4 regions of the Rhodococcus baikonurensis genome follow, and region 3 is predicted to be linked to each of the others. Evidence: riboswitches for the same ligand, from Rfam matches in the RefSeq annotation. Region 3 holds a riboswitch; each other region holds the start of a gene.
What was found. Region 3 has a riboswitch for cobalamin ahead of cobN (cobaltochelatase subunit CobN). Riboswitches for the same ligand answer to the same signal wherever they lie in the genome.
Positions count from the first base shown of each region.

Region 1: linked by a shared signal. The riboswitch ahead of ABWI03_RS10875 (ABC transporter substrate-binding protein) and the one ahead of cobN (cobaltochelatase subunit CobN) in region 3 are both predicted to bind cobalamin.
Region 2: linked by a shared signal. The riboswitch ahead of metE (5-methyltetrahydropteroyltriglutamate--homocysteine S-methyltransferase) and the one ahead of cobN (cobaltochelatase subunit CobN) in region 3 are both predicted to bind cobalamin.
Region 4: linked by a shared signal. The riboswitch ahead of ABWI03_RS11385 (FecCD family ABC transporter permease) and the one ahead of cobN (cobaltochelatase subunit CobN) in region 3 are both predicted to bind cobalamin.

Region 1 covers NZ_JBEUOQ010000004.1:6,955-10,207, forward strand. The annotation lists gene ABWI03_RS10865 (SDR family NAD(P)-dependent oxidoreductase) at 1-166, opposite strand, end outside; gene ABWI03_RS10870 (siderophore-interacting protein) at 645-1,502, shown strand; cobalamin riboswitch at 1,543-1,723, shown strand; gene ABWI03_RS10875 (ABC transporter substrate-binding protein) at 1,782-2,795, shown strand; gene ABWI03_RS10880 (class I SAM-dependent methyltransferase) at 2,796-3,253, shown strand, end outside.
Region 2 covers NZ_JBEUOQ010000002.1:33,205-36,457, forward strand. The annotation lists gene metE (5-methyltetrahydropteroyltriglutamate--homocysteine S-methyltransferase) at 1-1,297, opposite strand, end outside; cobalamin riboswitch at 1,457-1,665, opposite strand; gene ABWI03_RS04310 (helix-turn-helix domain-containing protein) at 1,763-2,200, opposite strand; gene ABWI03_RS04315 (response regulator transcription factor) at 2,421-3,050, opposite strand; gene ABWI03_RS04320 (sensor histidine kinase) at 3,047-3,253, opposite strand, start outside.
Region 3 covers NZ_JBEUOQ010000020.1:45,098-48,350, reverse strand. The annotation lists gene cobN (cobaltochelatase subunit CobN) at 1-1,431, opposite strand, end outside; cobalamin riboswitch at 1,471-1,603, opposite strand; gene cobG (precorrin-3B synthase) at 1,655-2,797, shown strand; gene ABWI03_RS29800 (precorrin-8X methylmutase) at 2,817-3,253, shown strand, end outside.
Region 4 covers NZ_JBEUOQ010000004.1:116,513-119,765, forward strand. The annotation lists gene ABWI03_RS11380 (ABC transporter ATP-binding protein) at 1-732, opposite strand, end outside; gene ABWI03_RS11385 (FecCD family ABC transporter permease) at 729-1,736, opposite strand; cobalamin riboswitch at 1,854-1,989, opposite strand; gene ABWI03_RS34185 (TetR/AcrR family transcriptional regulator) at 2,006-2,614, opposite strand; gene ABWI03_RS11400 (alpha/beta hydrolase) at 2,667-3,253, shown strand, end outside.

The DNA.
Region 1 (3,253 bases), on a different contig from region 3:
CCGTCGAGGCATGTTCAGCCGACTTCCGGGTGTCTGCCAGACCCTTCTCGGAGATGTCGACAGCGACCACACGGCCACCTTCGGCGAGCAACCGCAGCGCGGTGGCCTGCCCGATTCCAGATCCTGCGCCGGTGACGAGAATACGACGACCTTCGAAACGATTCATTGCTGAGTACCTTTCACGAAAACGAGTTGGTTGGTAATCCAGGCTCGGCGGCGCCGACACACAACCACCCGACACAGAACTTCGGTACGGGAAAAGCGCAGCACGGCAACAGGTGTGGTGCTGCGAAGTCACGGCAAGGCGATGCCCGCCGCAGTGGCGAATGTCAGACGGATCCGGCCGGTACGGCCAATGTTCTTTCGATCCAGACGAGACCGGAGGGGCGGCGGTCGATCGCCTTACGCCCCCGTCGGAAAGTCGCTACGCCGAATCGGGCCGTGCGCAGTGCACGGCCGGAAGCGAGAGAACAGCGGCGTATGGACATCACGAGCACGGTAGCAGTGCGAGTACAAATCGCTCAAACGCGTTGTTCGCTGCGCCAGTTCATTCAGGTAATCAGATGTCACTTCTGGACAAATCTGTCGACTTAGGCAGTACTAACCTGATCGCATCTCGAAAACCCGATCCAGGAGCACAGTCGATGACACATGCAGACGCCACGAGCACAACAACTCCCCCGACGACCGTCCTACGCACCGCTGACCACAATCGCGGACTCAACGACGTTCGCGCGGTCGTAGAAGCACTGGAGCGACCGAGCGACCATCTGCTGCGGATCACGGCCCGTTTGACGGAGTCGACCGACGATCCGGCCTGGTCACGCCCGAACGTCACCGTACGCATGAATCTCGGGCCTTCCTTCGACGACGCTTCGCGCGTGTACACGGTGCGTTCCTACGATTCCGCCACCGGATCGATCGTCATCGACGTGGTCCTGCACGGACAGACCAGCCCGATGATGAGGTGGGCAGCGGCGTTGACCATCGGTGACACCTTCGGTCTCACCGGTCCGCGACCACACTTCTTGGTCCCCGACGTTCCAGGTCGACGGATCGCACTTTTTCTGGACGGCACCGCAATACCTGCGCTGTACTCGATCATCGAGCAGCTACCTACCGACGTGGTCGGAATCGGCTGGGTCACAACAGATGACGAGGTCGCATTCGACGAACTTCCCACCCTCCCCGGCCTGGAACTTCATCGCGTGAGCGCCGATCCCGCCGAGTCCGACGGCCCTCTGACAGCACGAGCACGCGAGCTCGCCGATCCCGAGAGTTACGTCGTGTGGGGAGCCGGTGAACGCAACGAGATGCGCTCAATCCGGAAGCACTTTCGATCGACCGTCGGACTCGACAAAGACGACGTCGCGATATTCGGATACTGGAAGCACGGCGTCAGCAACACCGAAATCGACCTCCGCCGGCGCGAGAACTACGAGCGCATCCTCGCCGACGGTGGAACCCTGACCGACATCGACGACCTGGCGATCGAGATCTGATCGCCCTCACCGGCCGACCTGACCGGTTGTGCACTGCGGTGATAAGTTCCTCTGTGCCAGCAGACCTCCACACAGGGGGTCAGGGAATCCGGTGTGAATCCGGAACTGACGCGCAGCGGTGAGGGTGACCGCCCGGGCTTACGCCACTGGATGAGAATCTGGGAAGGCGCTCGGGTGGAGTGATCTCGAGTCCGAATACCGGCTGGCAGCAGGGGCCAACAGGCGCCTGTTCACACGGTAACGGGCTCCGCGAACGAGCCCCTGCGAGAACGAGATTCCATGCGTCTGTCCACACTTCGCGTATCCGCCGCTGCCGTCGCGGCTCTGTTGGGTGCATCGTTGGTTGCCTGTTCCTCCGAAGACAGTGCTGCCGAACAATCCAACTCTTTCGAACAATCCGGCGCCACTGTTCAGAACTGTGGCCGAGACGTCACGGTGGAGCGACCGATCGAACGAGCGATCGCGGTAAATCAGCCTGCCGCCGAGATGCTGTTCGCGCTGGGAGTGCAGGACCGGATGGCCGGCTACGCCATGAGCGATGACGATGTCCTCCCCGAACTGCGTGAGGCGCGCGGTCAGGTCCAGGCCTTCGACACCGAGTTCCCGTCATTCGAGAGTGTCCTCGAACGCGAACCGGACATGGTTTACACGACTTTCAATTACACGTTCACTTCGGAGGGCATCGCCGACCGAACCAAGTTCACTGACCTCGGTGTCGCGACATATCAGTCACCCAGTGAGTGCACCGGCCAGGACGCAGAGCAGAACAAGGCTCTCACACTCGACGACCTGTATGACGAAATCGGGGACGTGGCAACACTGTTCGATGTCAAGGACAAAGGTGCCGAGCTGACCGAGAGTTTGAAGGATCGCGCGGCCACCGCCACGGCGTCACTGGGAGCCGAGAATGTGACACTGGCGTGGTGGTACGCCGCCACGAAGACCCCGTACTTCGCCGGGTGCTGCGGCGCACCGGGAATCATGACCGACGCGGTGGGCGCAAAGAACGCCTTCGACGACAACAAGCAGTACTGGCCCGAAATCGGTTGGGAGAGTGTGCTCGACCGGGACCCCACCGTGCTGGTGCTCGCTGATCTCGACCGCGGCGGAGACGGCGACAGTGCGGCGGCCAAGATCGCGTTCCTCGAATCGGACCCGGTAGCCAGCAAGCTCACCGCAGTGAAGAACAAGCGATACATCATCCTCGAAGGCACGACGATGGATCCCTCGATCCGCAACGTCGGTGGCATCGAACAACTCTCCGACGGCCTGCGCCGGTTGGGCGTGGTCTAGATGTCCACGGAAGTCAGCGAACTGGTGCGTCAATGGGACGACCAGCAGGCGGCATACATCGCCGATCGCGAGAAGCGCTTCGACGTGATTCTCGACGTTCTCGAATTGCAGTACGCGCACGCTCCGTTCACAGTCGTCGACCTGGCCTGCGGACCTGGTTCGTTGAGCGTCCGGATCCTCGAGAAGTTCGGGCACGCGAGCGTTGTGGGGATCGACTACGACCCGATGTTGCTGGAAGTCGCCCGCCAGTCGTCGACTCGTTTCGGCGACCGAATGCAGCTGGTCGACGCAGACCTGCTGAGTACCGATTGGCCGACTTCGGTGACTGCGCCGGTTCAGGCGATCGTGTCGACGACCGCGCTGCACTGGTTGCAACCGCAGCAGCTCGTCGAGGTGTACCGGCAGTGCCGCGAACTGCTGAGCCCCGACGGCGTTCTGCTCAACGGTGATCACTTTCG
Region 2 (3,253 bases), on a different contig from region 3:
AGCCGATAGTGGTCGTGGGCAGCGGTGGCAGAGACAGCAACTCGTCCTGGGCAGCGCGGCGCTCGGCGGCGGGCGCGCGACCGGTCGCCGAGCTCAGAACGGCGTCCAGCCGGCCTCGAACGCTCGCGTCATTGAGTCTGCGATCGTCCTTGCGGGTCGACGCTGCAGCTCGTGCCAGCGCGAACTCGTCCTCCACCGACTCTCGCCCCTGCGTGAGAGCGGTTGCGAGAGTGACCACTTCCTTGACCTTCTCGGTGCCGAACGCGAGCCACGAGCGTAGGGCCTTGTCGACATCGGCTTCTGCGTCGAGAGTGTACGGAACGTGCAGCAGGGAGCACGACGTGGAGACGGCAAGAGTATCCACGCTGCCCAACAGAGCACCCAACGTGCTCAGTGCCGAATCCAGATCCGACCGCCAGATGTTTCGTCCGTCGACCACACCGGCGACGACCAGTTTGCGAGCGAGTTCGGGGACGGAGCCGATCGAATCCTGACCGGCCACCAGATCGACGGCAAATCCTTCGACACCGGTGGACGCGAGTGCGGGCAGCGCGTCACGCAGCGAACCGAAGTACGACGCCAACAGGATCGACGGCCGCTCGGTCAGTGCCGAAAGCTGTTCGTACGCAGCGCGTGCCGCTTCGATTTCCTCGTCGGTGCGATCACCTACGAGAGCCGGTTCGTCGAGCTGAACCCACTCCGCGCCGGCCTTCGCGAGCCGACCGAGTAGATCCGCGTAGAGGGGGAGCAGTTCGTCGAGCCGCGAGAGCAGAGGCTCGTCAGTGCCGACAGGCTTCGAAAGCAACAGGAAGGTGACCGGTCCGATGACGACCGGGCGGGCTGCGATGCCGTCGGAAAGTGCTTCTGCGAGTTCGGACAAGACCTTGGACGGGTCGAGTGCGAACGTGGTGGACGGCGAGATCTCCGGCACCAGGTAGTGGTAATTGGTGTCGAACCACTTCGTCATTTCGAGCGGCGCGATGGTGTCCGTCCCACGGGCAGCTGCAAAGTAGCGGTCCAACGGATCGGCGACCGATGCGACGCGATCGGGAAGTGCGCCGAGAAGAACTGCGGTGTCGAGCATTTGATCGTAGAAGGAGAAGGTGTTGACCGGGATCGAGTCGAGGCCCAGGTCACGGAGGTCGGCCAAGCCCTGCCGACGGAGGTCACGGGCGACGCTCTGCAAGGCGTCGGCGTCGATGCGCCCCGCCCAGTAGCTTTCGGTTGCCCGCTTGAGTTCTCGATGAGGACCGATGCGCGGTGAGCCCAGCACGGTCGAAGTGAATGTCGTTGTCACGGAGTTTCTCCAGATTGCCAATGCACTGATGGCCACTGCCGGCAGACGGGTACACCTCACGAGACCCCGAGCTTCGGCGGGCAGCACTGCCCGAACCACGCACGAGGTCCGATGGAGATCTACACGCCCATTCCACGAGGCGGTGGACCGTCGGGCACGGCGTGCCCGACACAGTCGGCAGGTCTTCGGACTCGCGGGCACTCGATCGAGTTGGATCGAACCTACTGGCCGTCGCTTCCCAGGCGGATGCCCAGTGCACATAAACGGCGGTCGTTCCTGCTTACCGCTGCGGGACAGTCCCGGATTTTCACCGGGTTCCCTCTCACTCCGTCAGCTTGCGCTGACGGGGCTTCGACGCCGGGAACGGTCTTCGGGGCTCCTCATGACCGTGCCGGGCGAACCAGCTGCATCGATCAGCATAAGGCCAACCCTCCCTGCGCAGTCAAGGAGAGTCGGCGAAGGGCGCTACGCGCGTGACATGTAGGAATTCGAGTCCGGTGGTACGCGCGGAAGATTCTCGGAGGAACGTAGATTCTCCGCCATTTCCACAAGCAGATCCTGCGAAGACGGTGAGAGATCGACGACCCGAGCAGTGAGGTTTCGCAGGCGCACGTTGTGCAGCTGTTCGAGAAGTGAGAGGTCTGCTTCGCCACCGGAGACGGTCGGTGGAGTGTGGTCGGACGGGGCGTAGAAGTAGTCCGGATGGACGTTGAAGAAGTGGGCGAGGGCAGCGACCACTTCGGGTGACGGGTTGGTTCGGACGCCGGTGCGTAGTTGCGACAGGTACGGCGTCGAGATGCGGCATCCGAACTCGGTCATGCCGCGAACGACCATCGCGTTGGTGACGTGAAAGTCGGCAGTCTCGAACAGCGAGTTCAAGCGATCGTTGAACTGGTTCGACATGAGACGTCCCTTCCCCCGTTACGCACAGGCTCCGTCGATTCAATTAACTGCATCATAGCCAGTTATCGAACGATTAGCTGTTTTGGATTCTCACGAAGGGGGTCCTTTGCAGGGAAAATCCCTAGGGTAGAAGGTCCCTACTTTGAGTGATCTGGACAAATCGTCATCAAGAATCGAACGGCGGACTATTTGCCGGCGAAGCGGATTCCGGCATCGCGGATCAGAGCCAGCCGTTCGACTCGGCGATTCTCACGGCTTCGGCGCGGGTCGTGGCACCCGTCTTACCCATTGCGGACGACAGGTGATTTCGAACTGTCCCTGCGGACAAGAACAGCGCCCCCGCGATGGCCGCCACGGGTGCGCCGTCGTGAGCAGCGCGCAGTACTTGGGTCTCACGCTCCGTCAGGGGCGACTCACCGCTGACGAGGCTGTCAGCCGCAAGGGTGGGATCGACGACGCGCAGTCCGGCATGAACACGCCTGACCGCGTCGGCAAGCTGCCTGGCAGGTGTGTCCTTGACGACGAACCCGCCGGCCCCCGCGTGAAGGGCTTTACGGAGAAATCCTGGGCGCCCGAACGTGGTGACGATCAGAACCCGGGTCTCGGGTGCTGCTTCGCGAAGGGCCGCTGTCGCGGCGATACCGTCCATGCCGGGCATCTCGACGTCGAGAAGCGCGACGTCCGGACGGTGCTCGAGTACGGCAGCCACCACCTCGTCACCGCGGACGACCTCGGCCACCACGGACAGATCGGATTCCAGATCGAGTAGCGCGGCCAAAGCTCCTCGCACGAGCGCCTGGTCGTCCGCCAAGAGCAGCCGTATGGTTGCTCGATCGCCCTGGTTGCTCACACTTTCTCCTGTTCGACGACCTGAAGTGCAAACCCTTGCGGTTCGGGATGAGTGATGATCACTCGTGCGCCCGACGCGCCGGCCCGCTCACGCAATCCGATCAGACCGTTGCCGGAAGACGTCGACCCGGCCCCTCGTCCGTCGTCGACGACAGATGCGCTTCTTTCGTCGACCGTGATCCGACAGTGTGTTGCTCCGCTGTG
Region 3 (3,253 bases):
GATGTTGTTGAATCGCAGTGCCGCGATGACGATTTCGCCGTCCGGATCCTGCGATCGGTCGACGTACAGCTCGCCGGGCGCTGCGCCCCAGTGTTCCTCGACCCCACTGCGCAGTTCTTCGGGCAACGTGGCGAACCATTCGCGGTATTTTGCTGCGGAGATTCGGATCGGATTGCCCTCGAGCTGCTCGGCGGTGAGCCAGTCGGGATCCTGGCCACCGGCCGCGATCAGGGCGTGGATCAGCGCGTCGCCGTCCTTCGCCGCCAGGCCGGGTACTGCGTCAGGGCCGTCGACGGGTCCGAGGTCGTAACCGGCAGAACGCATTTCAGTGAGAAGGTCGATTGCGCTCGCCGGAGTATCGAGGCCGACGGCGTTGCCGATACGAGCGTGCTTGGTCGGGTAGGCCGAGAGCATGAGTGCAACGCGACGCTCGGTGGTGGGAATGTGGCGCAGCTTGCCATGGCGGACTGCGATACCGGCGACACGGGCAGCGCGCTCGACGTCGGGGACGTACGTGGACAATCCGTCGGAGTCGATTTCCTTGAAGGAGAACGGGACGGTGATGATGCGACCGTCGAACTCCGGCACCGCCACCTGCGTCGCGACGTCGAGAGGCGACAGTCCGTCGTCGTTCTCGTCCCAGGTGGCGCGGCTACTGGTCAGGCACAGGCCCTGCAGGATCGGGACGTCGAGTGCAGCGAGTGCAGCGACGTCCCAGGCTTCGTCGTCGCCACCGGCGGAGGCGGTCGCGGGCTTGGTGCCGCCGGCAGCAAGAACTGTGACGACCATGGCGTCGGCGCGGCGGAGTGTGCTCAGAAGTTCGGCTTCTGCGGTTCGCAGAGATGCGCAGTAGATCGGGAGCGCGGTGCCACCGGCCTCGGCGACGGCGTCACACAACGCCTGGATGTACCGGGTGTTTCCGGCCAGATGCTGGGCGCGGTAGTACAGAACTGCGATGACGGGACCGGTCGCCGAGTCGAGGTCGGGCGCGAAATCAGCGATTCCCCAGGAAGGCAGGTGAGCCGGCGGCTCGAAACCGTGGCCGGTGAGCAGAACGGTGTCGGAAAGGAAGTGGTGCAGTTGTGCCAGATTCTGCGCGCCACCCTCGGCCAGGTAATTGTGGGCCTCGGCAGCAACGCCGGCGGAGACCGTCGAGCACTCCATGAGGTCGGCGTCCGGCGCATGCTCACCACCGAGGACGACTACGGGGAGTCCGGAGGCGAGGACCATGTCCAAGCCGTCTTCCCAGCTGCGACGGCTGCCGAGGATGCGAACGATCACGAGGTCGACGCCGTCGAGCAAAGGCGGCAAGTCTTCCGAGACCAGCAAGCGTGAGGGGTTGGCCCAGCGGTAGGAAACTCCGTCGCCGGCTTCCCGGCTGGCGCGGGCGCTCAGCAGATCGGTGTCGGACGTGGAGAGCAGAAGAATCACGGGTGAAGCCTTCCTGGGGTTTCGCGCCCCGTGGCACAGATCTGTCATCGACGGCGGTTGAGGGTCTGACTCGTGTTTCCGAGCGGAAACGCGTCCCGCTCGAGCAACACTCACAGTGGCGCGACCGCACCGGACTTTCACCGGTTTCCTCAACTGCCGTCACTGGTGGTGGTGATGCTACCGGTCCGCAGAAGGCACTCATGACAGGTCGTACCCTGGAGCCATGCCCACGGACCGTTCACAGCCAGACGCGTGCCCGGGTGCACTGCAAGTTCACCACGCCGCCGACGGCGCACTGGCACGCGTGCGCCTACCCGGCGGACTCCTCACCCCCGCCCAATTGCAGACGCTCGCCGACGCAGCGCGCGATCTGGGCAACGGCCAGATGGAACTCACCTCGAGGGGCAACGTCCAACTGCGTTCGGTCTCGGACCCCGAAGCCTTCGCAGCGCGAATCGCGTCGGCCGGTCTGCTGCCGTCCGCGACGCACGAGCGAGTGCGCAACATCCTCGCGTCCCCACTGTCCGGCCGTATCGGGGGCGTCGCCGATATTCGTGAACTGGTCCACCGGCTCGATTCCGCCATCCAAGCGGATCAGGCATTGGCGGGCCTGCCCGGGCGAACCCTGTTCACCCTTGACGACGGGCGCGGAGACATCACCGGGCTACGGGGCGATTTCGGACTCCACGCGCGCAGTGCCACCGAACATTCACTGGTGCTCGCGGGTCACCACACCACTCACCTCGTACAGGCGGACGACGCCGTCGAATTGCTCCTCGAGGCGGCTCGATCGTTCCTCGACGTCCGCGACAAGCATTGGCGCCTGGCTGAAGTTCCGGACGGAATCGAGCGCACCCTCGAGCAGTTGGGTCTGAGCGCCGAGTCCACCGGTGCGGCAGATCTCACGGCGGATGCACGGCCCACCATCGGTTGGCTCGAGCAGCGAGACGGAACGGTCGCCCTGGGCGGCGGCCTGCGATTCGGGCTGCTCGACGCTCGGCTGACCGAGTTCCTCGCCGCCGTCGACAAACCCGTTGTCGTGACGCCGTGGCGATCGGTGCATATCTTCGACCTCGACGAATGGGCTGCCGAGCAGGTAGTCCGGGTGTTGGCGCCGATGGGGTTGATCTTCGACGAGAACTCACCGTGGCTCGACGTCACCGCCTGCACCGGAAGCCCGGGATGCGAGAAGTCGCTCGCCGATGTGCGCACCGACGCGATCACCGCCGTCGAGCAGGCAGAACTGCCCGTCGTCGGGCGCCAGCACTGGGCCGGGTGCCACCGCAGCTGCGGACGTCCCCGCGGGGACGTAGCGGATGTGATTGCGACGGGTGACGGTTACCGGGTGAATCCGGCCGATCGGTGATGCCTCTATCGTGTGGCACATGATCGAGTACATCCGTGACGGCGCGGAAATCTATCGCCAGTCCTTTGCCACCATTCGGGCCGAAGCCGACCTGAGCCGTTTCCCGGCGGATGTCTCGCAAGCTGTAGTGCGCATGATTCATGCAAGTGGCCAGGTCGATCTCGTCGACGACGTCGCCTTCACTCCCGGTGTCGTCTCGGCTGCGCGTGCCGCTCTGCGCGACGGCGCGCCGATTTTCTGCGACGCCCAGATGGTGGCTGCCGGGATCACGCGCAAGCGTCTGCCCGCCGGTAACGACGTCATCTGCACCCTCGGCGATCCGCGGGTTCCCGTGCTGGCGTCGACCATCGACAACACTCGTTCGGCGGCTGCTCTCGAACTGTGGGGAGCCAAGCTCGAGGGCGCTGTTGTCGCGATCGGAAACGCACCCACCGCACTGTTCCATCTCCTGAACCT
Region 4 (3,253 bases), on a different contig from region 3:
GAGCGCGAATGTCTCGACGCCGAAAACAGTTGCCACGACCGAGGTCGTGAGTACGTCGGAGGGATGGCCGAACGCGTGGCCCACGCCATCCGCGAGAACGAGCACCCGATCACACACTGCTGCAGCCAAATCGAGGTCGTGCAGTGCCATGATCACCGTCCGGTCCAGCGACCGGACCAGATCGAGCAGTTCGAGTTGGTGCCGGATGTCGAGATGATTGGTCGGCTCGTCGAGGATGAGCACGCCGGCGTCCTGCGCGAGTCCCCGGGCGAGAAACACCCGCCGACGCTCCCCACCGGACAGCGTGTCCATGGAAGAGAACCGGTGCTCGATCATTCCGACCTCGCCCAGAGCACGATCGACGACGGCCTTCTCGTCCTTGCCGCCGACACTCCAGGGCTTTGCATGTGGTGTGCGGCCCAGAGTCACGTACTCGTGCACCAACAAATCGGCGGGACTCTGCTCTTCCTGCGCCACAAAGGAAATGGCTTTGGCCCGCGAACGCGCGGACATCGTGTGGACCGACTCGTCGCCGACGCGAACGTCACCGTCGGCGATCGGCCCGAGACCGGCAAGAACCCGCAAGAACGTCGACTTGCCCGAACCGTTCGGACCAACCACGCCGACCACTGCGCCGGCGTCAGCCGCGATGTCGACGCCTTTGACGATGGTTCGACGGTCGATACGGACAACGACTCCGGACGCTGTCAGCGGCAGTGCTCGGGCGCTCACGAACTGCCACCGAATCGGTAGCGCCGACGGCCGAGAAGCAGGAGAAACAGCGGGGCGCCGATCACCCCGGTCACCACGCTCAGCGGGATCTCCGTCGGTCGCAACGAGGTCCGCGCCACGACGTCGACCCACACCAGGAACGACGCGCCGATCAGCGCTGCCGCCGGCAATACCACTCGATGTCTGGCTCCGACAAGCATGCGTGTGACGTGCGGTATGACCAAGCCTACGAAGGCAATCGCGCCGGACACTGCCACCATCGTGCCGACCAACGCTGCCAGCACTCCGAACAACACGTTTCGCAGGGTGCGGATGGGAATACCGAGCGAAGCGGCGACGTCCGGCCCGGCCGCCAGTGCGTCGAGCCAACCGTGCAGGGCGAACACCGCTGCCGTCAGCAGGACCACAACGATGACCGGCACCCACAACTTGTCCCAGGAGGCCCCGGCCAAACTTCCCAGGAGCCAGAACAATACGGACTGCGCGGCCTGGGAATCATTGGTACGCAGCACCAGAAAACTCGCGATCGCCGACAGGGCGGATGCGGTAACGGTGCCGGTCAGAACCAATCGCAGTGGAGTGATGCCGCCTTGCAGCGTCGCGATGGTGAAGACGAGAATCGCAGCTCCCAGTGCTCCGATCATCGCACCGAAGCTGAGCGCCCACACTCCCGCGCCGGCGAACAGTCCGGTGGTGATGACGGCGGTGGCACCGACACTCGCGCCGGACGACACTCCCAGCAGGTGGGGATCGGCAAGAGCGTTACGGACGAGGGTTTGCACCACCGCGCCGGCGACGGCAAGACCAGCGCCGACGGCCAGACCGAGAAGTACCCGAGGTGCTCTGATCCCCCACACGATCGCAAGTTCGGAACGCGTGACGGGTGGGCCTCCGAAGCGCGAGTGCACCACGTCCACCACAGTGGACACGGGGAGCATCTCGGATCCGAATGCCAACGCGCACACAGCAGAGAGCACGGTGACGACCAGCAGAGCGGGCAGCACGATACCCGGACTGAGCCGTCCTCGAGGCGCACCAGCCTTCGGCGAAGGCAGGTGGGTAGGTGGAGACAGAGCTCCGCCAACAGCATTCATGGTGTGACCGATCCATCCTCGTGGCATGACACAACGTCAACGAGGGTGGTATCTGGCTACGGTCGACGCATGGACGACCTCACAGTGGCGGGACCGCGCCGGAATTGCACCGACTTCCCATTACCTCGATGATGACGTCAGAACCATAACGGACCGCAGTCACCATTCGATACACCGGATCAGGATTCCGACGCGATCATCGATCTCGCCTGCCGCATGACGGCTTCGGTGCGCACGCGAAGTTCTTCGGGTGAATCCGATTCCAGCACAACCCGATGCACCTGGCCGTCCACGGCAGTCACAGTCAACCGCGACGTCAACAACGCATCGTCCGCACTGAAACCGCGGCTCTGCAAGTACTCCGAAAAACCCAGTACCAGTTGCCGATTCATTCCTTCGACCTGTTCGATGAGCTCAGGGGTCCGAGGAACCTGATCGTAGAGCAGGTGGAAGAACTCTCGCGGCTTACTGTTCACTTCGATCGCGCACTCCACCAACGACCTGACAGCCTCGTCCGGAGTGAGTTCACGCTCGACGATGTCGGCAAGGCAGACCGCAAAACGTTCCCGCGCGGCACTCACATGACGGTTCGCCAACTCCGAGAGGATCTCGTACTTATCGCCGAAATACTGGTAGAGCGAGCCCACCGAGACGCCTGCCTCGTCAGCGATCCGGTTGGTGGTCGCCGCCATGCCCTCCGACGCGAAAACGCGAGTAGCTGCCTCCAGGATCGCGTCGTAGGTAGCCCTCGAGCGCTGCTGGGAGGGCCTTTTCCGCCGAGTCGACACGGTCCTCCGATGCGAGTTGTCAGCCGCGACGCCGGTACCGAGAATTGTGTAGATGACCAGCGCCGATTACTCGAAGTTTATGCCCGACCGGTACACCGCCCACATGCCGGAGCCGACCACGACGTGGTGGGAGTGGAACGGCAACACCGTCCACGTCGCACGGGCAGTGGTTCCAGACGCGCCGGTTCGGGTTCTCGGTATCCACGGCGCCGGCGGGTACTCGGGCGCGTTGTGGCCGTTCGCCGGGATCGGCGTGAAACTCGGAGCCGAAGTCCTCTTCCCCGATCTTCCGCTGTACGGCGACACCGTCGTAGGCGATCCCGCCGGCGTCCGGTACGAGCAGTGGGTCGAACTCCTCTGTGACCTCGTCCGGGCCGAGAAAGCAGCCGACGATCGGCCGCTGGTGCTTCTGGGAGCCAGCATCGGCGGTCTGCTGGCCTACGAGGTAGCCGCGCGAACCGGTCTGGCCGACGCCGTCGTCGCTACCTGTCTGCTCGATCCCTCGAATCCGTCGGCCAGAGCTGCCGCGGCGCGGTTCGGCCCGATGGGTGTCTATGGCGCTCCCCTGATGCGCCGCACCGAACGACTGGTGGGCCGTATCCGCGTGCCCATCCGTTGGGTCGCCGACGTCGCGAACAT